4 regions of the Arthrobacter sp. KKT183 genome follow, and region 3 is predicted to be linked to each of the others. Evidence: riboswitches for the same ligand, from Rfam matches in the RefSeq annotation. Region 3 holds a riboswitch; each other region holds the start of a gene.
The links. A riboswitch is a leader RNA that binds a small molecule or an ion and turns the genes downstream of it on or off. The one in region 3 is predicted to bind S-adenosylmethionine.
Positions count from the first base shown of each region.

Region 1: another riboswitch for S-adenosylmethionine. It lies ahead of ACZ2GY_RS10890 (aminotransferase class V-fold PLP-dependent enzyme); the one in region 3 lies ahead of ACZ2GY_RS16755 (bifunctional o-acetylhomoserine/o-acetylserine sulfhydrylase).
Region 2: another riboswitch for S-adenosylmethionine. It lies ahead of ACZ2GY_RS01520 (ABC transporter ATP-binding protein); the one in region 3 lies ahead of ACZ2GY_RS16755 (bifunctional o-acetylhomoserine/o-acetylserine sulfhydrylase).
Region 4: another riboswitch for S-adenosylmethionine. It lies ahead of ACZ2GY_RS13790 (rhodanese-like domain-containing protein); the one in region 3 lies ahead of ACZ2GY_RS16755 (bifunctional o-acetylhomoserine/o-acetylserine sulfhydrylase).

Region 1 is NZ_CM145770.1:2,284,061-2,289,649, forward strand. It holds gene aroA (3-phosphoshikimate 1-carboxyvinyltransferase) at 1-117, shown strand, start outside; gene rsgA (ribosome small subunit-dependent GTPase A) at 114-1,235, shown strand; gene ACZ2GY_RS10880 (cold-shock protein) at 1,410-1,613, shown strand; gene hisN (histidinol-phosphatase) at 1,825-2,649, shown strand; SAM riboswitch class IV at 2,720-2,834, shown strand; gene ACZ2GY_RS10890 (aminotransferase class V-fold PLP-dependent enzyme) at 2,930-4,228, shown strand; gene ACZ2GY_RS10895 (class I SAM-dependent methyltransferase) at 4,321-5,079, shown strand; gene ACZ2GY_RS10900 (hypothetical protein) at 5,076-5,240, opposite strand; gene ACZ2GY_RS10905 (metal ABC transporter substrate-binding protein) at 5,393-5,589, shown strand, end outside.
Region 2 is NZ_CM145770.1:298,257-303,845, forward strand. It holds gene ACZ2GY_RS01510 (ABC transporter permease) at 1-730, opposite strand, end outside; gene ACZ2GY_RS01515 (aliphatic sulfonate ABC transporter substrate-binding protein) at 730-1,758, opposite strand; gene ACZ2GY_RS01520 (ABC transporter ATP-binding protein) at 1,891-2,715, opposite strand; SAM riboswitch class I at 2,721-2,818, opposite strand; gene map (type I methionyl aminopeptidase) at 2,915-3,691, shown strand; gene ACZ2GY_RS01530 (ThuA domain-containing protein) at 3,688-4,356, opposite strand; gene ACZ2GY_RS01535 (nucleoside/nucleotide kinase family protein) at 4,416-5,057, shown strand; gene ACZ2GY_RS01540 (DUF2975 domain-containing protein) at 5,161-5,589, shown strand, end outside.
Region 3 is NZ_CM145770.1:3,546,580-3,552,168, forward strand. It holds gene ACZ2GY_RS16750 (PHP domain-containing protein) at 1-270, shown strand, start outside; gene ACZ2GY_RS16755 (bifunctional o-acetylhomoserine/o-acetylserine sulfhydrylase) at 287-1,612, opposite strand; SAM riboswitch class IV at 1,656-1,771, opposite strand; gene aceE (pyruvate dehydrogenase (acetyl-transferring), homodimeric type) at 1,908-4,607, opposite strand; gene ACZ2GY_RS16765 (SDR family oxidoreductase) at 4,811-5,575, shown strand.
Region 4 is NZ_CM145770.1:2,902,330-2,907,918, reverse strand. It holds gene ACZ2GY_RS13800 (multicopper oxidase family protein) at 1-1,525, opposite strand, end outside; gene ACZ2GY_RS13795 (O-succinylhomoserine sulfhydrylase) at 1,696-2,901, opposite strand; gene ACZ2GY_RS13790 (rhodanese-like domain-containing protein) at 2,990-3,523, opposite strand; SAM riboswitch class IV at 3,530-3,655, opposite strand; gene ACZ2GY_RS13785 (aminodeoxychorismate lyase) at 3,930-4,784, opposite strand; gene ACZ2GY_RS13780 (hypothetical protein) at 4,810-5,094, opposite strand; gene pabB (aminodeoxychorismate synthase component I) at 5,192-5,589, opposite strand, start outside.

The DNA of each region.
Region 1 (5,589 bases), 1.3 Mb from region 3:
CTCGCAGTGGACGGCGTGGAGATTGAGAACATTGCGACCACCGGCAAGACCATGCCCCAGTTCCCCGAGCTGTGGAAGGCACTCGCTGCCACCGCTGGTCCGAGCGGCTCTCGGTGACATCCGCCGGGTCGCGCCGCGGGACCGCTTCCTGGGATGAATCCGATGTTCGGATCCGGCCGAACAAGAAGGGTTCCCGGCCACGCACGAAGGACCGCCCGGCTCATGAAGATGCGGTGACCGGACGAATCATCACGGTGGACCGCGGACGCTATACCGCGGTTGTGGATGAGGACACCAACGCAGAGCGGGTTGTCATTGCCGCCCGGGCACGGGAACTCAGGCGGTCCCCCGTCGTCGCCGGAGATCTGGTGGCGCTGGTGGGAGATGTGAGCGGTGAACCGGACACTCTCGCCCGCCTGGTCCGGATTCAGGAAAGACGCACGCTGCTTCGCCGCAGCGCGGATGACACCGATCCCGTGGAACGCGCTGTGGTTGCCAACGCCGACCAGCTGGTGATCGTGGTTGCGGCCGCGAATCCGGAGCCGCGCACGGGGTTCATCGACCGCGCGCTGGTGGCCGCCTACGACGCCGGTATTCAGCCCCTCCTCTGTGTCACCAAAGCAGACCTGAAGGATCCGTCGGATCTGCTGGCGAATTACGAACATCTTGACCTGCTCATCATCACCAGCCAGACTGCGTCCACACCGGACGCAGTGGAAACCACATCCGCTACCGGCGCCTCAGCGCTCCTCGCGCCCGGCGCCGTCGAGCAGTTGAAGGAGCTTTTGGACGGCAAAGTGAGCGTACTGCTCGGTCACTCCGGCGTGGGCAAGTCGACGCTGGTGAACGCGCTCACCGGAGCCAATCGGGCGACGGGCGGAGTGAACGCGGTCACCGGGCGGGGGCGCCATACCTCCTCATCGGCTTATGCCCTCAAAGCTGCAGACTCAGCACCCGGTACGTGGATTATCGACACTCCGGGCATTCGTTCCTTCGGCCTTGCCCATGTCGAGGCCGACCGCATCCTCGCCGCCTTCCCGGATCTTGCACCCGGCACCGAGGACTGCGAGCGGGGCTGCCGCCACGATGCCGCCGCCGTCAACTGCGGACTGGACGGCTGGGTCGCGTCGGGCGCTGCCGGCGAATCCGGTCCGGTGCGCCTGTCTTCGCTGCGCCGGCTTCTCGGGGCGGGCATCGAACCTTCCCAGGGTGCCAAGGAGCTGGGGATGCAGTGAGTGATGTGACTACGGCGCCGATTGCCTGCTAGACTGAACGGAGTTGTTGTGTTGCGCACGAATGTTAAGCCTTGATTTCTCTCCGGAGTTCGAAAGCTTTTTTTGCAGGCGAAATGAACACCGCGACAGGAACCCCGAAGTACGGGGGGATCCTCACACTCAAGGAATAAAAAAATGGCAACAGGTACAGTCAAGTGGTTCAACGCTGAAAAGGGCTTTGGATTCATCGCTCCTGACGACGGCGGCGCTGACGTTTTCGCTCACTTCTCCGCAATCAACTCCGGCGGCTTCCGCTCGCTTGAGGAGAACCAGAAGGTCAGCTTCGAGACCACCCAGGGCCCCAAGGGCCCCCAGGCTGAGAACATCTCCGTTCTCTAAGTCTCCGTTCTCTAAGTTTCAGCGCTTCAAGATCTAGCGCTTCAAGAAAGGGGACATCGGCTTCGGCCGGTGTCCCCTTTCTTGCGTTTAACAGCACACCGTTCAATGACACCCGTTCCTGTGCGTGCGTGAACCGATCGTAGCCCAGCGCTGAGCGCGTCCGCATCGGGACCTCCCGCATCTGTGCACCCTGACCATATAGGTTGAAAGTATGAACCTCCAGAGCTACAACGATGACCTCCGCCTTGCCCATGTAATGGCCGACTCCGTAGACGACCAGACCATGTCCCGGTTCAAGGCGCTGGATCTGGCGGTCGAAACCAAGCCGGACTTCACCCCGGTCACGGATGCGGACAAATCGGCGGAAGAGGCTATCCGCGGGCAACTCTCGCGTGCGCGTCCGCGCGATGCCGTACTCGGTGAGGAGTACGGCAGCAGCGGCGCCGGCTCGCGGCGCTGGATCATCGATCCTATTGACGGAACCAAGAACTTCGTCCGGGGCGTACCGGTATGGGCTACCCTCATTGCATTGGTGGACGAGGGCCGGCCTGTCGTCGGTGTTGTGAGCGCCCCCGCGCTCGGAAAGCGTTGGTGGGCTGCAACGGGCACCGGTGCGTTCATGGGTAAGTCTCTCGCGGCAGCCAGCCGGCTCCGGGTTTCGAGCGTATCCCGGCTGGAAGACGCCTCGCTCTCCTACTCGAACCTGTCCGGCTGGAAAGAGCGCGGCAACTTTGACGAATTCGTGTCGCTCACCGAATCCGTGTGGCGTACACGCGCCTACGGTGACTTCTGGTCCTACTGCCTTGTCGCCGAAGGCGCTGTGGACATCGCCTGCGAACCTGAGCTGAACCTGTATGACATGGCCGCGCTGGTACCCATCGTCACGGAAGCCGGCGGTCGCTTCACGTCACTCGAAGGCTCCGACGGACCCTTCGGAGGCAACGCGCTGGCAACCAACAGCACACTTCACAATGATGTCCTGAAGCGACTGAACCCCTCGCTGGACGATCTGCTTCAGGAAGGTACCGGCGTCTGACGTGGTCGCTTAACACCAACACGTAACACAAGGACCGGATATTCCCGGCCTGCTTTAGTCTGGATTCCTAGGTCACGAGTGCCAGCGTTAAACCCCGGTTTGCTGGCCGGCAACCCTCCTTCCGCGGCGGGGTGCCCCGGGTGACGACCTGGCCGGGCCAGAACGTGGTTCGGCAAGCGCGGGGCCTGGTGAAGCAGGTCCCCTGAACCTACGTGGGGTACCTCCTGTGAGCAACGCACTTCTTGAGAACGAACTCTCCGCTGCACCGCTGGCGTCCGTGATGGGCGCTGAGCTGCAGGCGCCGCTGGTGGACGGCACTGCCGTCCGTTACGTCAACCTGGACTATGCCGCTTCAACGCCGGCGCTGCAGCAGGTCAATGACTATGTGCAGAGCGTGCTTCCCTACTATGCGAGTGTGCACCGGGGCGCCGGGTACGCATCGCAAATCTCCACCTCGCTCTACGAGAATGCACGAAGGACTGTGCGGAACTTCGTCGGCGGCCGGGAAGATGATGCGGTCATCTTCACCCGCAACACCACCGATTCGCTGAACCTCCTGGCTGGATGCCTGCCGGAGGACGGTGAGGTCCTCTACCTCGACGTGGAACACCATGCCAATCTGCTGCCCTGGCTGCAGCTTCCCCATCGCGGGCTGGTCGCCGCGGGAACCATCGAGGAAACGCTCGCCGCTGTGGAAGAGGAATTGGCATCCGGAGGAATCAGCCTGCTTGCTGTAACCGGTGCGTCGAATGTCACCGGAGAAGTTCTGCCCATCGGCCGGTTCGCAGCGGCGGCTCATGCGCACGGCGCGCGGATCGTCGTCGACGCGGCTCAGCTCGCTCCCCACCGGCGGCTGGATCTGCTCCGCGACGGTATCGACTACGCGGCCTTCTCGGGCCACAAACTGTATGCGCCTTTCGGCGCGGGCGTCCTGGTCGGTAGAGGCGACTGGCTCGATTCCGGAAGGCCCCACCTCGCCGGAGGCGGCGCAGTGAAGACTGTGAAAGTGGACTCGGTGTCCTGGGCAACCGGTTCCGCGCGCCATGAGGGCGGGTCACCGAATGTGCTCGGTGCAGCCGCGCTGGCGAAGGCAACAGAGGCCATCGCTGGGTTGGATGAACCGGCCTGGCTTGCGCATGAATCAGAGCTGCGGGATGCCCTCGTGGAAGGGCTCTCCAACCTTCCCGGCATAGCAGTTCACCGCATCTTCGCTGACAGCACCGATGCGATCGGCGTAGTGAACTTCTCTGTCCACGGTTACGACGCCGGGCTGGTCGCCGCATATCTGTCTGCAGAACACGGGGTTGGACTGCGGGACGGGAAGTTTTGCGCTCATCCGCTGCTGAAGCGGCTGGGCCTGCCGTCAGGTTCGCTACGGGCGAGTTTCGGGCTCGGATCACGGCAGGACGACGTCGACAGGCTGTTGACCGGTTTGCGCTCGCTTCTTCGGGATGGACTGGGGACTGACTATGCGGTCGACGCCGGGCGCTGGGTGCCCGCGGTCGAGACCCGCCCTTTCCCTGACTGGGCTCCGCCCACGCCGGGAACTGCCGGCGCCGCGCCCTGCACAACCGACTGAGCGCTGCGACCGCACTTCCTCGGCACGACGCCGCCTTCAACCGGGTGCTTTAATTGACGGGTTCCGTACCCGTCATGCGAGGAGTTCCCAACATGGGTGTTGGAGGTCCGCGCCTCGCCGAACACCGCCGTCGTGAATTGGCGCGGGGCTACCTGCAGGAAAGTGACCGCTACGAGCGCGTGCGTCCGGGCTACCCCCAAGACAGCGTGGACTGGCTCATACCCGCCGGAGCGTTGCGCGCAGCAGACGTTGGCGCCGGCACCGGCAAGTTCACCCGGGAGCTCATCCGCCGCTGCCCGGAGGTGACAGCTGTTGACCCATCCCTGGACATGCTTGCAGTCCTCGGACAACAACTCCCGCGCGTAGCCAGAGTGCAGGGAACTGCCGAGGCATCGGGACTCGCAACGGCGAGCGCTGATGTACTCACAATTGCCCAGGCCTGGCACTGGTGTGATCCTGCTGCGGCAAGCCAGGAGGCCGCACGTGTGTTGGCACCGGGGGGAAGATTCGCGCTCGTCTGGAATCAGCTGGACGTCAGCGTTGCCTGGGTACACCGGCTCTCCCGCATCATGCATGCCGGAGACGTTTTCCGGCCGAGCTACCGCCCTATGCTTGGTCCGCGCTTTTCGGAGCCGGAGTCTAGGGTCATTCCATGGACGCAGGTTCTTCCGGTCTCGGACATCGTGGAACTTGCGCGCTCCCGCACCTACTACCAGAACGCATCAGCCGGTGTGCGCACCAAGGTGGAAAACAATCTGTCGTGGTACCTGCACGATCACTTGGGGCACCAGCCGGACGCAGTCCTCGAGCTGCCGTACCTTACCTACTGCTGGCGGGCCGGCCGGCTTTAGCCCTCAGCGTCCGTCCCGTTCGTTTCCGGCCCGGAATCTGCACCCTCAGCCGGGTCCTGTGAGTGAGTGCCTGTGTCGGCGGGATTCTGAGCGCGATCCCCCTCTGCCGGCTGTTCAGAGTGCTCGCGCGGCACTTCCTCGTGTTGTGGTTCTTCGCTCATAACCCGACCTCCTGATAGTGGTCCTGCCGTGCCCTGCCGGCAACATACCGTTAGGCCCACCATGCCCTGTCGATTGCTCTCCTGTCGAGTGCCGTGGCTCCGGCTGCACAGGAGCAGTGGCGGCAGCAGCGTGATCGGGCTATATTTTCGGTATGCCGAAACTTCGGATTCAGGTACTCCTCATCCTGACAACGTTGGTGCTTGCAGGCTGTGGCACCCCACTTGTGGAGCGGACCAGTTCACACAAGGACCCGCGGCCTGTTGTACTGACCACCTTTTCCGTTCTCGCGGACCTCACACGCTCGGTGGCAGGTGAGCATATCCGGGTTGAATCGATCACCAAGATCGG
Region 2 (5,589 bases), 410 kb from region 3:
ACCACGCCTGCGCGAGCGCCAGCCGCAGCCCCGAGATGACCGAGGGGACAACGGCGGGCAGCTGCACCGTGGTGAACAGCCTCAGACCGTTCAGGCCGAACGCCCTTCCTGCCTCGACCAGGTTCTTGTCCACGTGCTGCAACGCCATGGCAACAGTGGTGAACACCGGGAAGAAAGCGCCGATGGAGATGAGAATGACTTTCGAATCCTCGCCGATCCCCACCCAGAGCATCAACAGGGGAACCCACGCCAGTGACGGCACGGCGCGGATGGCGCCGATGGTCGGCGAGAACAGGGTGTCCACCCATCGGGACAGGCCGACAAACGCTCCGACCACGAGACCGGCGATCGCGCCGATCAGAAAGCCGATGACCACGCGTTGGGTCGAAATTGCAATGTGGATGCGAAGTTCCCCGCGCTGGATCAGATCGACGGCGGCGTCAAAGACAGCGGTTGGCGCCGGCAAGGTGACCGGACTGATCAAACCGACGACGGCGGCCAGTTGCCAGGCCGCCAACAGCGCCAGCGGCACAATCAGTCCCAGTCCGAGCTTGGCGACTGCCTTGCCTCGCGGCTTGCGGCGGGTGAGGGCATTGCCCTGCCTGCCGTCGTCGTCGTTTTGATTTGTCCCGTTCGGGGAGTTCGTCCCCTTCGGCGAGAGAACCGAAGCAGGGCCGGTGCCGACGCCGCCGGGCACGATGCTGTTACCGGTGAGGTAAGGGTTGCTCATTACTCTCCAATAGCGGACGGATCGGCGTTGGTTGCGTAGGTGTCATCAAGAAGGGTGGAGAGGGCTTCGTCAATGTTTTCCTGGCTTGCGACGTCACCGGATTCGACGAACATCGGGCCGACTACCTCGAGCACGTCCAGCTGGGCCTGACCGGGGGTGCCGTTGACGTCGAGGTTGGACCGTTCGGAGATGACCTTGGTGGCCACGGATTCTTCGATGCCCGCAACTTCGGCGAGGATGGCTGCGGTTTCCTCCGGGTTTTCCTGAGCCCACTGGCGTGCTTTCTCGTAGGCGTTGACCACTGCTTGTGCGAGTTCCGGGCTTTCCTCCAGGAAGGACTCGGTGGCATTGAGGAAGCCGTAGGTATTGAAGTCCACGTTGCGGTAGAACAGCTCGGCGCCGTCTTCTTCGGCTGCGGCCATGATCGGGTCGAGGCCGGACCAGGCGTCCACCGAGCCGGTGTTGAGGGCGGCCCAGCCATCGGCGTGCTGGATGTTCTGGATTGTCACTTCGCTCGGATCAACGTTGTGCTCGGCCAGTGACTGGAGCAGGAAGAAGTAAGGGTCGGTGCCCTTGGTGGCGGCGATGGACTTGCCGCGGAGATCCTCCGCGGATTCGATACCGGTTTCCGCCGTTGTGACCAGTGCGGACCATTCGGGCTGTGAGTAGATGTCGATGGTCTTGATGGGGGAGCCGTTGGCGCGGGCCATCAGCGCTGCCGAACCGGCCGTTGAGGCGACGTCAGCTTCGCCGGAGCGGAGCAGTTCGTTGGCCTTGTTCGATCCGGCGGACTGGACCCATTTGACCGTTACGCCCTCATCTTCCAACTCGGCCTCGAGCCAGCCCTGGTCCTTGATGATGAGGCTCAGCGGGTTGTAGGTGGCGAAGTCCACCGTGAGTTCTCCGCCGGTCGCGGCTGCGGCTTCGCCGACTGAGCCGTCGGCGTTTTCCCCGGCAACGCAGCCGCTAAGGGCGAGGGCGGCGATTGCGGCGGTGGCGGCGAACTGAAAACGTGCGGTGCTCTTCATGGTGATCCTTTTCGGAGAGTGCGTGGGACGGGTGTAGGGGGCTTGTTCTTGGGGGTGTCGGCGCAACATGGCGGCACGGTGGGCGCCGCACGCGCTGGGATACGGCGCTGCGAACTGGCCGCAGGCGCGCGGTTAGTGCTGGTGGCTGTCGACGCCGAGGCTGCTCAGCAGCGAACTGCGTAGCGCGGCAAGTTCGGCTGAGCCGCGGTCGCGCGGACGGTCGCCCGGAACCTCCAGCACGCGGCTGATGGTTGCACCCTGGACGTCAGGCTCCTTCGCGAGAACGATCACCCGGTCGGCGAGCTGCAGCGCTTCGTCAACATCATGGGTGACCAGCAGGACCGTGGTCGGGGTGGTTTGGTGGATACGCAGCAGGAGGTCCTGCATCTTCAGCCGCGTCAGGGCATCGAGTGCGCCGAAGGGTTCGTCGAGGAGCAGGACGCCCGGGTTGCGTGCCAGTGCACGTGCCAGCGATGCCCGCTGTGCCATGCCTCCGGACACTTCGCGGGGCCGGTGGCCGGCGAACCCGTCGAGTTCCACGAGGCCCAAAAGCTCCTCCACCTTCGCCTTGCCCGCGGCGGAACTGGTTTCCCTGGGCAGGCCGATAGCAATGTTCTCGCGCAGCGAGAGCCAGGGGAGGAGTCGGGGTTCCTGGAACGCGACGGCGCAGCGGGGATCGATCCCGTCCACTGCTGTGCTGTCGATGAGTACCGCACCGCTGGTGGGAGCGTCCAGTCCTGCCGCGGCTCGCAGGAGGGTTGATTTCCCGCAACCGCTGGCGCCCACAATGGCGAGAACCTCGCCTGCTTCAACGTCCAGGGTCACGTCGCGAAGCACCACGTGCTGCTCGCTTCCGCTCCCGAAACTTCGGGTCAACGAAGAGAAAGTCAGCGGCAGTGTCTGGTTGCCATCAGTGGAAATGGCCTGGGTACGGTGCGCTCGAAGAACGGTGCTCATGTATAACTCCATCGCTCCTGGCAGTAGCACCCGTTCTCCTGCAAGCAGGTAAGGGTTGCTGCGGCGTCAACGATCCAGGTCTCTCGGCCGCTCGGGATGGTGGAATTCCACTAAACGCTTTTGCAAGGGTCCGGCGCAATATGTGTCGTAACAAAGGAACGCTTCAGCCGGACATCGGCAGCGTGAGAGGGTCATCTACATGATTGAAATTCTGAACGCGAGCGAGTTGGCCAGGGCAAAGGAAGCGGGTGCGCTGGTCGCCAGCATTCTGCAGACGGTGAAGAGCCGCAGCACGGTCGGGACAAACCTGCTGGAGATCAACCAGTGGACCAAAGAGATGATCGCTGAGGCAGGCGGGGTGTCCTGCTACGTCGACTACGAGCCGCCGTTTGGGCGCGGCCCGTTCGGCGCCTATATCTGCACGTCCGTCAACGATGCTGTGCTCCACGGTCTGCCGCATGACTACTCGCTTGCCGACGGCGACCTGCTCTCCCTGGACCTCGCCGTCTCCCAGCGCGGAATCGTCGCAGACTCCGCCATCAGCTTCATCGTTGGCGAGTCAAAGCCGGCGGAGAGCGTCGCGATGATTGATGCCACCGAACGTGCATTGACTGCCGGGATTGCCGCCGCCAGACCAGGCGCGCGCATCGGCGACATCTCCGCTGCCATTGGTTCAGTCCTCAGCGCCGCGGGCTATCCGATCAATACGGAATTCGGCGGTCATGGTGTCGGGTCGACAATGCACCAGGATCCCCACGTGGCAAACACCGGACGGCCCGGCAGGGGATACGTGCTGCGCCCGGGGCTTTTGCTGGCGCTGGAGCCATGGGTCATGGCGGATACCGCTGAACTGGCAGTCGACGCCGACGGGTGGACACTCCGCAGCGCTACGGGCTGCCGGACCGCGCACAGTGAGCACACCATCGCGATCACCGACGATGGCGCGGAGATCCTGACCCTGCGACAAGAGACCTAGCCAAGCAGCCAGTCCACCGCGCGCTTCATCAGTTCGCGGTGTTCCGGTGAGGAGTACGACGCCGCGTCGTGGCCGAGTGCGTCATAGAAGCTTCGTGCGGATCCAGTCCCGACAGGTCGCTCCAGGGACCACATCAAAGGGTGCAAGTGCCCCTCGTGTTCGTGGCGGGCGTGAACGACGACGTCCGGTGAGGTGCGCAGCCAGCTGTAGCGTTCGTCGGCGAGAGTGAAGTCGGGAATACCGACGGGGAAGGAGCCCTCGAGCAGGATGGTTGCCGCGCCGTACTCCGGGTGCATGGACACGTCGCGTACCCAGCGTCCGCCGAGCGCCGCTTCCCAGGACTCGGAATCGACAAAACTCGTGGCGCTCGAGTGCAGGGCGAGCAGCGGACGGCCGCCGGCTTCCCAGGCGTCCAGGCCATCACGGGCGGCATCTGTACCGGGGGAAGTGCCGCCGTCCCGCGGGAGGCCGACATTCACCACCAGCAGATCCGGCCAGGCAGCAGAGTCACGGAAGCTACCGAGGGTGGTGTCGACGTCGTCGGCTGTTTCTACGGTGAGTCCGTGACCGCGGAGCAGGTCCGCGATGGCCGCGGAAGTTTCCGCGAACGGGTGCCAGGGGTCCGCGTACCGGCCGGTGCCGCTGAGGATGAGTGCCGTTGTCATGGGACCCATTCTGCCCATAAACGGCGTTCTCGACCCGGGTCACATGTCAGGATGGCACGGTGACGCTGTCGGAACTTGTTGATCGAATAGAGCGCATATCGGCGCGCGAGGCCGGCGTCGTGGTTGTTGGGATTGTCGGCGCGCCGGGAGTCGGCAAGACAACCTTGGCGGAGCAGTTGATGGCTTCACTGAACCAGAACAAACCCGACCCGGATCAGCAGCGCTTCGCCCATGTTCCTTTGGACGGGTTCCATCTGTCCGATCAGGAGCTGGCGCGCCTGGGTCTTCTGGAACGCAAGGGCGCACCCGAGACGTTCGACGAGCATGGCTATGCTGCTCTGTTGAAGCGGCTTCGTGGACGGCGGGATTCTGTAGTGTATGCCCCAGGTTTCGAGCGCACCATCGAGCAGCCCATTGCCGGCGTGATCCCTGTGTATCCGTCGGTGCGCACCATTCTCACGGAGGGCAATTACCTGCTGCTCGATCGCCCGGGCTGGCGGCAGGCTCAGGCTCAGTGCACTGAGGTCTGGTACTGCGAGCAGGATGAGAACCTGCGGCTGGACCGGCTGATCCAGCGGCACATCCTGTTCGGAAAGAGTCCGGCTGCGGCGGCGGAGTGGGTAGAGCGGGTGGATGAACCGAACGCGCGATTGATCGAGGCGACGAAGAACCGGGCGGATCTGGTGATTCGGGTCGAGTAGCCGGTCGGTTCCGGCACTTCTGTTGCCTCGTGGCTCCGCGCAAGTTTGACCACCTATCGTTTCTCGATATATTCTCCTTGTAATTCAATCGAAGGAGAACCCGATGGGAAAGTTTGCCGTCCTCGCGTTGCAGGTCGTCATCGCGATGGTCATTGCGGGCTCGTTGTTCATCCAGCTCTGGATGGTTCCGCTGATCTCCGCTGATCTTGAGCAGTCGGGCGTGCCCACTGGGCTGCGCATCACGTTCAACGCGATCGTCGTCTTCGGCATCCTGACGGTTCAAGTGAGCGCCGTCTGCTTGTGGAAGTTGCTCACCATGGTCCGCAGCGGCACGGTCTTCTCCGATGGAGCATTCCGGTATGTCGACATCATCTTCGGGGCCATCGCCGCCGCGTCGGTCCTGGTGTTCGGTCTCGCGGTTCTGCTGGCTCCGGGCGAGATTGCTCCGGGTGTAATCCTGCTGATCTGCGGTGCGTCACTGTTGATCGGCGGTGTAGCGCTGATCGTGCTGGTGCTGCGGGTGTTGCTCGCC
Region 3 (5,589 bases):
GACGCCCGGAAGGTGTTCACCGCCTGTGCCGAGAACAACGTAGCGGTGGAAATCAATTCACGTCCCGAGCGGCAGGATCCGCCGGATGACCTGATCCAGCTGGCACTCGAAGCCGGGTGTCTCTTCAGCATCGACAGCGACGCGCACGCCCCCGGTCAGCTGGATTTCCTCCAGTACGGGGCGGAGCGCGCCGAAACAAACGGCGTGCCGGCGGACCGCATCATTACGACGTGGCCGTTGGACAAGCTGCTCGCCTGGGCGCGCTCCTGAGAGCTTCCCAAGCTCCTTAGGCGTCCAGGAATTCCTTGGCTGCCCTGAAACCGGCTTCAAGGTCCGCCAGAATGTCATCAATGTGTTCAATACCCACTGAGAGCCGCACCAGCCCGGGGTTAACGCCGGCAATGACCTGCTGCTCCGGCGATAGCTGGCTATGGGTGGTCGACGCCGGGTGGATCACCAGCGAGCGCACGTCGCCGAGGTTCGCCACATGCGAGTGCAGGTCAAGGGCATCGACGAAGCGCTTCCCGGCCTCCGCACCGCCGGCCAGGTTGAAGGAAACGATGGCGCCGATTCCCTTCGGACCGTACGTGCGTCCGCGCTCATACCAGGGGCTTGAGGGCAGCCCGGCATAGGCAACCGACTCGACATCCTCACGCGCTTCCAGCCACTGAGCCACTTCGACAGCGTTGGAGACGTGCCGCTCCATCCGCAGGCTCAGGGTTTCCAGGCCCTGGGCGATCAGGAACGCGTTGAACGGGGATACCGCCGAGCCGAGGTCCCGCAGCAACTGGACCCGGGCCTTGAGGATGTAGGACAGGTTGGCCCCGAGGGCACCATCCGCACCCAGATCCCGTGCGTACACCAGACCGTTGTATGTCGGGTCCGGCGTATTGAAGCCCGGGAAACGGTTGGGATCCTTGCCGAAATCAAACTTTCCCGAGTCAACGATCACGCCGGCGATCGCCGTACCGTGGCCGCCCAGGTATTTGGTGGCCGAGTGGACAACGATGTCCGCGCCCCACTCCAGGGGCCGGATGAGGTAAGGGGTGGCAAGGGTGTTGTCCACGATCAGCGGCACACCGGCGTCGTGAGCGGTCCGGGACACGCCCTCAATGTCGAGTACGTCCTGCCGCGGGTTGGAGACGACCTCCGCGAAGAACAGCTTGGTGTTGGGCTGCACAGCGTCCCGCCACTGGTCCAGATTGTCCGGATCCGCCACGAAGGTGACCGAAATGCCGAACTTCTTCAGCGTATGGGCCAGCAGGTTGTAGGTTCCGCCGTACAGGCTCGGACTGGCGACGACGTGATCGCCGGCCTCCGCGACATTCAGGATCGCGAAGGTCTCCGCCGCCTGACCTGAGCTGAGCAGCAGCGCGCCCAGCCCGCCTTCAAGGCTGGCGATCCGCTGCTCAACAGCATCCTGCGTGGGGTTGCCGATCCGCGTGTAGATGGGAGCCAGTTCGGCAAGGGCAAACCGGTTGGCGGCGCTTTCGGCACTGGGAAAGACGAACGACGTGGTCTGGTAGATCGGCAGGGCGCGGGCTCCCGTGGCGCTGTCGGGTTCCTGGCCGGCGTGGATCTGGCGGGTTTCGAAAGACCATTGGTTGGACATTCAAGGCTCCTTTGGCATGGGCCCGGCATGGTGGGAGCACCGCGGGCCGCGCTTGCCGTCCGGCTGGTGCCGGGCGGCCAGGTCTTCACCCGGAGCACCCCACCGCAGCTGGAGGGTTGCTGGCCAGCAAGCCGGGGCTTGGTGCTGGCACTCATGACCACGGCCAGTGTAGGCACAGGAGTATCACGCCGCACGAAGATGACGTTCCATGTAAACCACCCGTTGAGTTGCAGAAGTTTTTGTCGCCTAGTTGCAGGTAAAAGTGTTTCCAGGCCGCAACTAGGCGACAAAAACGTCAGGGGAGGGTGAGGAGTGCGTACTTCTCCATCGCTTGGCGTGGTGCGTCCGCGTCAATTTCTCCCCGCTTCGCGAGGAGCTGAAGAATGCGTACGACGACGGAGGCTGGGTCGATCTTGAAGTACCGCCTGGCTGCGGCGCGTGTGTCGGAAAAGCCGAACCCGTCCGCTCCGAGTGTGGCGAAGTCCTGCGGCAGGAACTGGCGGATTTGATCCGGAACAGCCTTCATGTAGTCGGTGACGGCCACGATCGGTCCGGGTGCGTCCCCAAGCTGCTGGGTGACGAAGGGAACGCGGGCCTCTGCATCGGGGTTGAGGAAGGCCTCCTCCTCGGCGGCGAGTGCGTCACGCCGCAGCTCCGTCCACGAAGTCACCGACCACACATCGGCCGAAACACCCCAGTGATCTGCCAGGAGTTCCTGCGCCTCGAGCGCCCACGGGACGGCCACGCCGGAGGCGAGGATCTGCGCCTTCGGCCGGCCGCCGTCGTCGTTGCCGGGCTTCAGCCTGTACACGCCGCGCACCACGGCGTCGGCATCCAACCCGGCGGGAAGCGGCGGCTGGATGATCGGCTCGTTGTAGACGGTCAGGTAGTACATGACGTTTCGATCGTCGGAATTCGCGCCGTACATGCGCTCCAGTCCTGCACGCATGATGATGCCGATCTCGTATCCGTAGGCCGGGTCGTAGGTGATGACGGCGGGGTTGGTGGAGGCAAGGATGGGTGAGTGTCCGTCGGCGTGTTGGAGGCCTTCGCCGGTGAGGGTGGTGCGGCCTGCGGTGGCGCCGATGATGAACCCGCGGGTCATCTGGTCACCGGCTGCCCAGAAGGAATCTCCCGTGCGCTGGAATCCGAACATCGAGTAGAACACGTAGATCGGAATCAGCGGCTCACCGTGGGTTGCATAGGCGGTACCCGCAGCCGTGAAGGCAGCCACCGCACCGGCCTCATTGATCCCCGGATGCAGGATCTGGCCTTGAATCGATTCCTTGTACGCGAGAACCAACTCCCGGTCAACGGAGAGGTAGTTCTGGCCGTCCGGGTTGTAGATCTTCGCTGTCGGGAAAAAGGCGTCCATGCCGAAGGTTCTGGACTCATCCGGAACAATGGGGACAATCCGGGACCCCAGCCCTTTCTCCCGCATGAGATCTTTCAGGAGGCGGACGAAAGCCATCGTTGTGGCGGCCTGCTGCTTCCCCGAGCCACGGTTCGCAACCTCGTACGCCTTATCCCCCGGCAGCTCCAGTGCCGCCGCCTCGGTACGGCGTTCAGGAACAAATCCGCCCAGGGCACGGCGCCGGTCCAGGAGGTATTTGATTTCGGGGGAGTCGGGTCCGGGGTGGTAGTAGGGCGCGTTGTAGAGGTCGGCTTCGAGTGCTTCGTCGGGGATAGGGATGCGCAGGTGGTCGCGGAAGTCCTTGAGGTCCTGAAGGGTGAGTTTCTTCATCTGGTGGGTCGCGTTACGGCCCTCGAAGTGTGAACCCAACCCGTATCCCTTGACCGTTTTGGCCAGAATCACGGTCGGTTTGCCCTTGAACTCGGTGGCGGCCTTGTACGCCGCGTACACCTTCCGGTAATCATGCCCGCCGCGCTTGAGTCCCCACACCTGCGCATCATCCATATCCGCCACGAGATCCTTCGTGGCCGGGGTCTTCCCGAAGAAGTGATCGCGCACAAACCCACCGGATTCTGCCTTGTAGGTCTGGTAATCCCCGTCAGCGGTCTCATTCATGATCTTCACCAGATCCCCGGTGGTGTCCCTGGCAAGCAGGTCATCCCACTCCCGGCCCCACACCACCTTGATCACGTTCCACCCCGCACCGCGGAAGAACGCCTCGAGTTCCTGCATGATCTTCCCGTTACCACGCACCGGCCCGTCCAGGCGCTGCAGGTTGCAGTTGATCACGAAGTTCAGGTTGTCCAGATTCTCATTGGCCGCCAACTGCAACAACCCACGCGATTCGGGCTCATCCATCTCCCCGTCCCCCAGGAACGCCCACACCTGCTGATCACTGGTGTCTTTCAACCCGCGGTTCTGCAGATACCGGTTGGACTGCGCCTGATAGATCGCGTTCATCGGCCCGATCCCCATCGACACCGTCGGGAACTCCCAGAACTCCGGCATCAACCTGGGGTGCGGATACGAGGACAACGCATGACCGGCCTTGGACTTCTCCTGCCGGAACCCGTCCAGATCCTCCTCGGTCAGCCGGCCCTCCAGGAACGCGCGCGCATACATCCCCGGCGACGCGTGGCCCTGGAAGAACACCTGATCCCCACCCGAGGGGTGGTCCTTACCCTTGAAGAAATGATTGAACCCCACCTCATACAGGGTCGCCGCACCCGCATACGTGGAAATATGGCCGCCCACACCGATCTCCGGACGCTGCGCCCGATGCACCATCACCGCAGCATTCCACCGCATCCACGCCCGGTACTTCCGCTCGATCTCCTCATCCCCGGGGAACTCAGGCTCCTCATCGACCGGAATCGAGTTCACATAATCAGTAGTCACAACACTGGGAAGACCCACCGACCGGCCACCAGCACGCGCCAGCAAACGCCCCAAAACATCACGGGCACGATCAGAACCACGCTGATCAATCAACTGATCAAAGGACTCAATCCACTCAGCCGTCTCCTCAGGATCCGAATCCCCACCAACACCCGAACCCACAATCCCCTGATCAGCAACCATGCCAAACCCTCTTTCGCTGCGCGGAACCTGCCCGCTCGATTCACTGCCTGACCGGCATCGCACCCTTGCAATGCGGCAGATGGCCTTTGTCCCTCCGGGTCCATTCCAACCCGCGCTTTCGCAATATGGAACTATTATTCCATTACTATAGGGTGAATGCCTGCCAAGATGGGAATGCCAACCAGAAAGGGCACCGGAACGTCATGAATGAACTGCCGATTGAGTCTCCACGCATTGCCGTCATCACCGGTGCAGGCTCCGGCATCGGCAAGGCGGTGGCGCACGCATTCCTGGACGCCGGCTGGGCAGTGACCCTGGCGGGCCGCCGTCGTGAACCGCTCGAGGCGACCGCACAGGGCCGGGAATTGGCTGACGTACTTCCAACCGATATCAGCCGGCCCGACGACGTCGCCCACCTCTTCGCGCACGTACATCAACGCTGGGGCAGGCTCGATTTCCTGTTCAACAACGCGGGAACCATTGGTCCCGCGGGCGCAGTTGACGAGATCAGCCCGGAGGAATGGACGTCAACGGTGGCGATCAACCTGACGGGTTCGTTCCTGTGCGCGGCGGCAGCGTTCCGCATCATGAAGCAGCAGGACCCGCAGGGCGGGCGCATCATCAACAACGGGTCCATTGCTGCCCACTCTCCACGGCCGCGGTCGGCGGCGTACACCGCAACAAAACATGCAGTGACAGGGCTGACCAAGTCGATCGAACTGGACGGACGCGCCTACGGCATTACGTGCGGTCAGATCGACATCGGCAATACCTCCACAGGGCTTATGACCACCCTCGGCGTTGGCGAGGGCGCGCTGCAGGCGGACGGCTCCCGTCGGGTGGAACCCACGTTCCCGGTGGAAGAGGCCGCCCGCACCGTGCTGCATATGGCGCAGCTACCGCCATCAGCCAACATCGGCACAGTGGTCATGACGGCCAGCGGCATGCCCTTCATCGGCCGCGGCTAGGCGGTCATGCGCGG
Region 4 (5,589 bases), 640 kb from region 3:
CGACCCTGAACTGCAGCATCATGTCGTGGTCCTCATGGGGGAGGTTATGGCAGTGAACCATGTAGCGGCCTTTCTGGTGTTCGAACCGCATGATCGCCTGAACGGTCTCGTTCTCACCCACGTACATGACGTCCTTCGGGCCCTCCTCATAGCTGAAGGGGCGCTGTCCGTTCCGGCTGAGGATGTGGAAATCAACCAGGTGGATGTGCACGGGATGGAACCAGCCGCCCGACTTGTTTTCGATTTCCCAGATCTCGACGTCGTTGGCACCAGGATTGGCGATGACCTTCTGGAAGTTGCTCGCGATCACATCCGCCCAGCTCATACCGTTGATCTTCCACTCCCCGTTCTGGCGCTCCACCCGTAGCCGGCGGGTGGCCTTGGCCATCGCCCGGGTCAGCTGCATCGGACTGCTGTTAGCGAGGACTGTGGGAAGTGTCAGCGCAGTCGGATCATTGCGGTCGAAGGCGTCGTCCGTGACGTCAAAGGCCATGACCCGGCGGGTATTGCCGAACTCGATGTTGTTGGGGTTGGAAACGTTCTGCAACTCAATCCGCTGACCCGCCCTGTACTTTGAGAAATCGATCAGGACCTCATAGCGTTCCGAGTTGGCATGCCGGTACTGGGCCACCGGGATCGCGCGAGGCATGAGTCCGCCGTCGGTCGCCACGACTGTCAGTGGCTCCCCGGTGCTGAGCTTGAACCGGAATGATCTTGAGATGCCGCAGACCAGCACCCGGAAGCGGTAGATCCGGCGCTTGACCTTCATGAGCGGCCAGGGGACCGAGTTGACCAGGTTGATGTCACCCCAGAGGCCACTGTGGTTGTGGTCGTCATAGTTTGCGTTTCCGTCGGCGCGCAGCTGGATGTCGCTCACCATGAGCGGCACGTCGAATTCGCCCTGCGGTAGTAAGGCGCGCTCAGCCGGATCGTGGATCTGATACATGGCGACAAGGCCCGAGTATGCGTTCTGCGCCGTGTAATGGACGCCGTGGTCGTGGTACCAGAGCGTGCGTGCGGGTTGGAAGTTGGGGTAGTGGTAGTCCTTCCGGAACCCGGGCAGCGTGGTGTCGGAGGCGTAGCCGTCGTATTGCGGCTGGGACGCTGAACCGTGCAGGTGGGTCGACGTTGCCATCGGAGTCCCGAAGTCGGGATGGGCTTTCGGCAACTGGTTCCGCATCGTCACAACGGCATGCGTGCCCTGATCGATGGAAATGGTGGGACCGGGGAAGATCCCGTTGTAGCCGAGGATGCGTGTCTTCAGTCCCGGAACAAGGGAGGCCGTCGCAGCCTTCTGGGTCACGTTGTAGAAGTTCTGCGGTTTCCCGTCCAACGGGTTGATTCCCGTCTTGTACGGCGCCAGGAACGGCGGACGGGTGAACGCGAGCTGATAGGGCTTGAGCTTTGAGCCGTCCAGGACCGGCGCGGACTTCGCGCTGATGGAGGCCAGGGGAGCGGTGAGGGTCGCGGCGGCCAGAGCACCGAAGCCGCCCATCGCCAGGAAATTGCGCCTGCTGACAGACATGGGAACATCCCTTCCAAAGGTGTTTCTTTTGGTGGGACGCGCATCGGGGTGCGTTGAAAACGCCCGCCCAGACTACGTACTCGATGTGTGCCTCAGCAGCAAGATTGCTCCTGCCTTCTTGGGGAAACCTTGGACGATCGTTTGGGTTACGGAGTGAGGCTACCCAGACATCAGGAAGTGAGTGCCTTGCCCAGATCAGTCTGCAGGTCGCTTACGTCTTCAAGGCCCACCGAGAGCCGGATGACGCCGTCGGTCAAGCCGATTGCGGCACGCCCTCCTGGACCCATGGCGCGGTGTGTGGTGGTAGCAGGGTGGGTGATCAGCGTCTTTGAATCGCCCAGGTTATTGGAGATATCGATGACTTTCAGGGCATCGAGCAGCGCAAAGGCGCGCTCCTTCGCCTTTCCCTCGGGTGCATCCAGTTCAAAGGTCACCACCGTGCCGCCGGCTGTCATCTGGGCGGCAGCGAGATCAAACTGCGGGTGCGATTCGAGCAACGGGTAACGGACCCAGTTCACAGCCGGTTGGGCTTCAAGCCAGCGGGCGAGGGTCAGCGCCGAGGACGAGGAGTGGTTCACCCGCAGGGAAAGGGTTTCCAGTCCCTTGAGGAGGGTCCAGGCATTGAATGACGACAGCGCGGGCCCGGTGTGCCGCATGAGTGTCTTCACCGGACCCTCGATGAACTCCCTGCGGCCGAGGATCGCGCCGCCCAGCACCCGGCCCTGCCCGTCGATGTGTTTGGTGCCGGAATAGACGACGACGTCGGCACCCAGTTCCGTACACCGCTGCAGCAGCGGTGTGGCGAAGACATTGTCGACGACGACCTGCGCTCCGGCCGCATGGCCAAGTTCAACGACCGCCCGGATATCGACGATCTCCTGCATCGGATTGGACGGCGACTCGAAGAAGACCGCTGTGGTGGGAACGCTCAGTGCTTCCTGCCACTGGCCGAGGTCCCAGCCGTCCACGAAGACAGCCTCCACTCCCCAGCGCGGCAGAATCTCGTTGAGGATGACGAAGCACGAGCCGAAGAGGCTGCGTGAGGCAACAACGCGGTCGCCCGAGGCCAGGAGGGCACCGAGCGCGGTGAAGACGGCAGACATGCCGCTGGCTGTGGCGAAGCACGCCTCCGCACCCTCGAGCAGGCGAAGCCGCTCCTGGAACATGGCGACAGTCGGGTTGCCGTACCGGGAGTATACAAAGCGGTCGACGTCCCCGGTGAAGGCTGCCTCCGCCGCCGCAGCAGAGGAATACACAAAGCCCGAGTTCAGGAAGAGCGCCTCGGACGTCTCCTCGAAGTTGGACCGTGCCAGCCCCCCGCGTACCGCGAGGGTATCGGGTGACCAGGCAGCGCCGTCGTCATCCGGGCGTTGGATTCGGGGGTAGCCGCCGTTCCCCGCGATGGGCTCACGGCTGGCCGCCGGAGAGAACGACGACGGCGCGGGCTCACTTACTGGCGTGTGCTCATTCACGGGCGTCGCCACGGTCCGTTGCCGAACGGGCAGCGCCGGTCCGTTCTGTGATCGCGGTCTGTCCTGTGGTCGTTGCGTGATCTGTCGTATCCGTGCTCTCTGGGGCTTCTTCTGCATGAACTGTGGTGGCGAGGCCGCTGGAGCGCCAGCCGCCGTCGGCCTCAAATCCGTGCAGCACGTTGTAGGCAGTGTGACCGGCGGCGGTGGCATTCTGTGCTGCTGCCACAGAACGGACGCCGGAACGGCACAGGAAAAGCAGTTCGCGGCCCTTGAGCCCGTTCAGCTGGTTGAGGAAGGAGACGTTACGGCTGCCGTCGGAGCGCGTCCACTCGAGGAAGAGGGGGACGGTCCCGGCGTCGGTGAGGTCGGGAACGCCGACGCTCCGCCATTCCTCGACAGTGCGGACATCCACCAGCACGGCGCCCTTGCTGACGCGTTCCACCGCATCACGTGCGGTGATGTTGCCGGCATAGCCGTTGCCGGGCCGGGAATTCGCCGGGGGATGGGGGTTGGAATGCAGTGCCATTGTGTCTCCTCACGCTGTGCACGCTGGTGATCATGGGATGTGATCGTTGTGCCGAGTAGTCACCTGAGGCACCCCGCCGTGAAAGAGGGTTGCCGTCCAGCAAGTCAGGGCTTGGCGCTGGCACTCGTTACTCCGGAATGAACGTAGCACCGGCGGCGCCATGCCTGCCATGCCGGGCCGTAACGTGCGGTAACGCCGGCGATACTCGGCCAAAGGCGCCGGGGCGTGGCAGGTCCGAGCCAAAAGCGCCGATGCGTGGCAGGCCTGAGCCAAAAGCGCCGATGCGTGGCAGGTTCGTGGGGATGTCCCCACGATCCTGCGAATTCCCGGCACTTTTGCGGGTGGGCCGAGAGACGGACGGGTGGGCCAGGGAACGTGCGGTCGGGCTGGGGGACGGGCGCTCGGGCTAGGAGACGGACGCTATGAGACCGCTCAACTCCGCCGTCAACTCGGGCGAAAGCGTCACCGGCTTTCCGTCGATGGACTCGACCTCGGCGAGCAGACGGACGCTCGAGATCAGCCAAACGCCGTCAGACGCGAACAGGTCTTCCGGCACGAGCGGTCCGTAACCCAAATCCCAACCTGCCTCACGCGCCGCCGCAAACAGTGCGCCCTGCGAGGTGCCCGGGAGGATCCCGCTCTCAAGCTGGGGCGTGATGAGGTGCTTGACGCCGTCGATGACCCGCGCAATCAGGACTGTCGAGGTCGGGCCTTCGAGGACCTTGCCGTCAGACGAGGTGAAGATGACATCGTCGGCGCCGTGCGAGCGCGCATAGCGGACCGCCGCCATGTTCACCGCGTAGGAAAGGGTCTTCGCGCCCATCAGCAGCCACGGAGCACGCTGGGCAACCGTGCTGTCATAGCCGCGGTCAAGCAGGAGGACCGACAGCCGCTGGCCGCGCAACCCGACCGGTACGGCGGACACCTGGACCCACGCGGTGGCTCCCGCCTCTGGTTCGCCCCGGGTGGCGACGAGTTTGACCACGAGTTCGCCATCGTCGTCGGCTGCCGCCAGCGCGGTGGTGATGGCGCGTTCCCACACGTCCGACGACGGAATCTTCAGTTCCAGCGCATCGGCGGACGTCGCCAGCCGGGCGAGGTGGGCCTGCAGCTTCCGGGGAGCGCCGTTGACCGCGAGCATTGTTTCGAAGATGCCGTCACCCCGCGTGATCCCGGTGTCGGTAACCATCAGCTGCGGCTGTGCTGCGTCAGCTATGCGGCCGTCGGGACGGGCGGGGTCGAGGAACACCAGAACAGTCATGCGATCAGCATAGTGACCGGGCAGGTCAGGAGCTCGTGTCGTTGTCCTCGTTCAGCCCGCGCTGGGCAAAGTCTGCTTCATCGGAAGCTTCCGCAGGGAGGGGATCGGCAGCGTCCGGAACCTGGTCCGGTGCGTAGTCGATGAGACCGGCGTCGACCCGTTCCTGCTCCGTTGCGGACGCCAGGGCATCGTCATCGAGGCGTTCAGGCTGCCCCGCATGGCCCTGATGGATGCGCTTGGGAAGGAACTCGTTATCGGGCTCCGGAACGTCGTTCAGGTTGGGCGTGTTTTCATCGTTGGAGCTAGTCATGACCGTTCTCCTTCGTTGCACTTTCCTCGGGCGTCCCATGCTTCCACAGACGCCAAGTGGACGAAAGGCCCGCTCAGCGAACCGCTCGATCGCAGCGTCAGCTGGGGAAGCTCGAACCAAGCGCAGACAGCACCCCGAACGCCTTCGTCCGGACCTCGTCCCACTCCTCGGCGGGGTCGGAATCCGCAGTGATCGCGCCGCCCACTCCGAGTGTGAGGCGGGTGCCGCCGTCGTCGTCCTCCAGCACGAGAGTGCGGATGACGACGGCGAGATCCGCCGCCCCATCGAGGGAAAAGTAGCCGGCGGCGCCGGCGTAGACGCCGCGGGGTGCTTCCTCGAGTCGGTCCAGGATAGCCATGGTGCTGATCTTCGGCGCACCCGTCATTGAGCCGGCAGGAAATGCGGCCGCAACGGCTTCGGCACGGGAGGAACCGGGCCGGAGCCGGGCGTCGATGGTGCTCACCATCTGGTGAACGGTTGCATAGGTCTCGATGT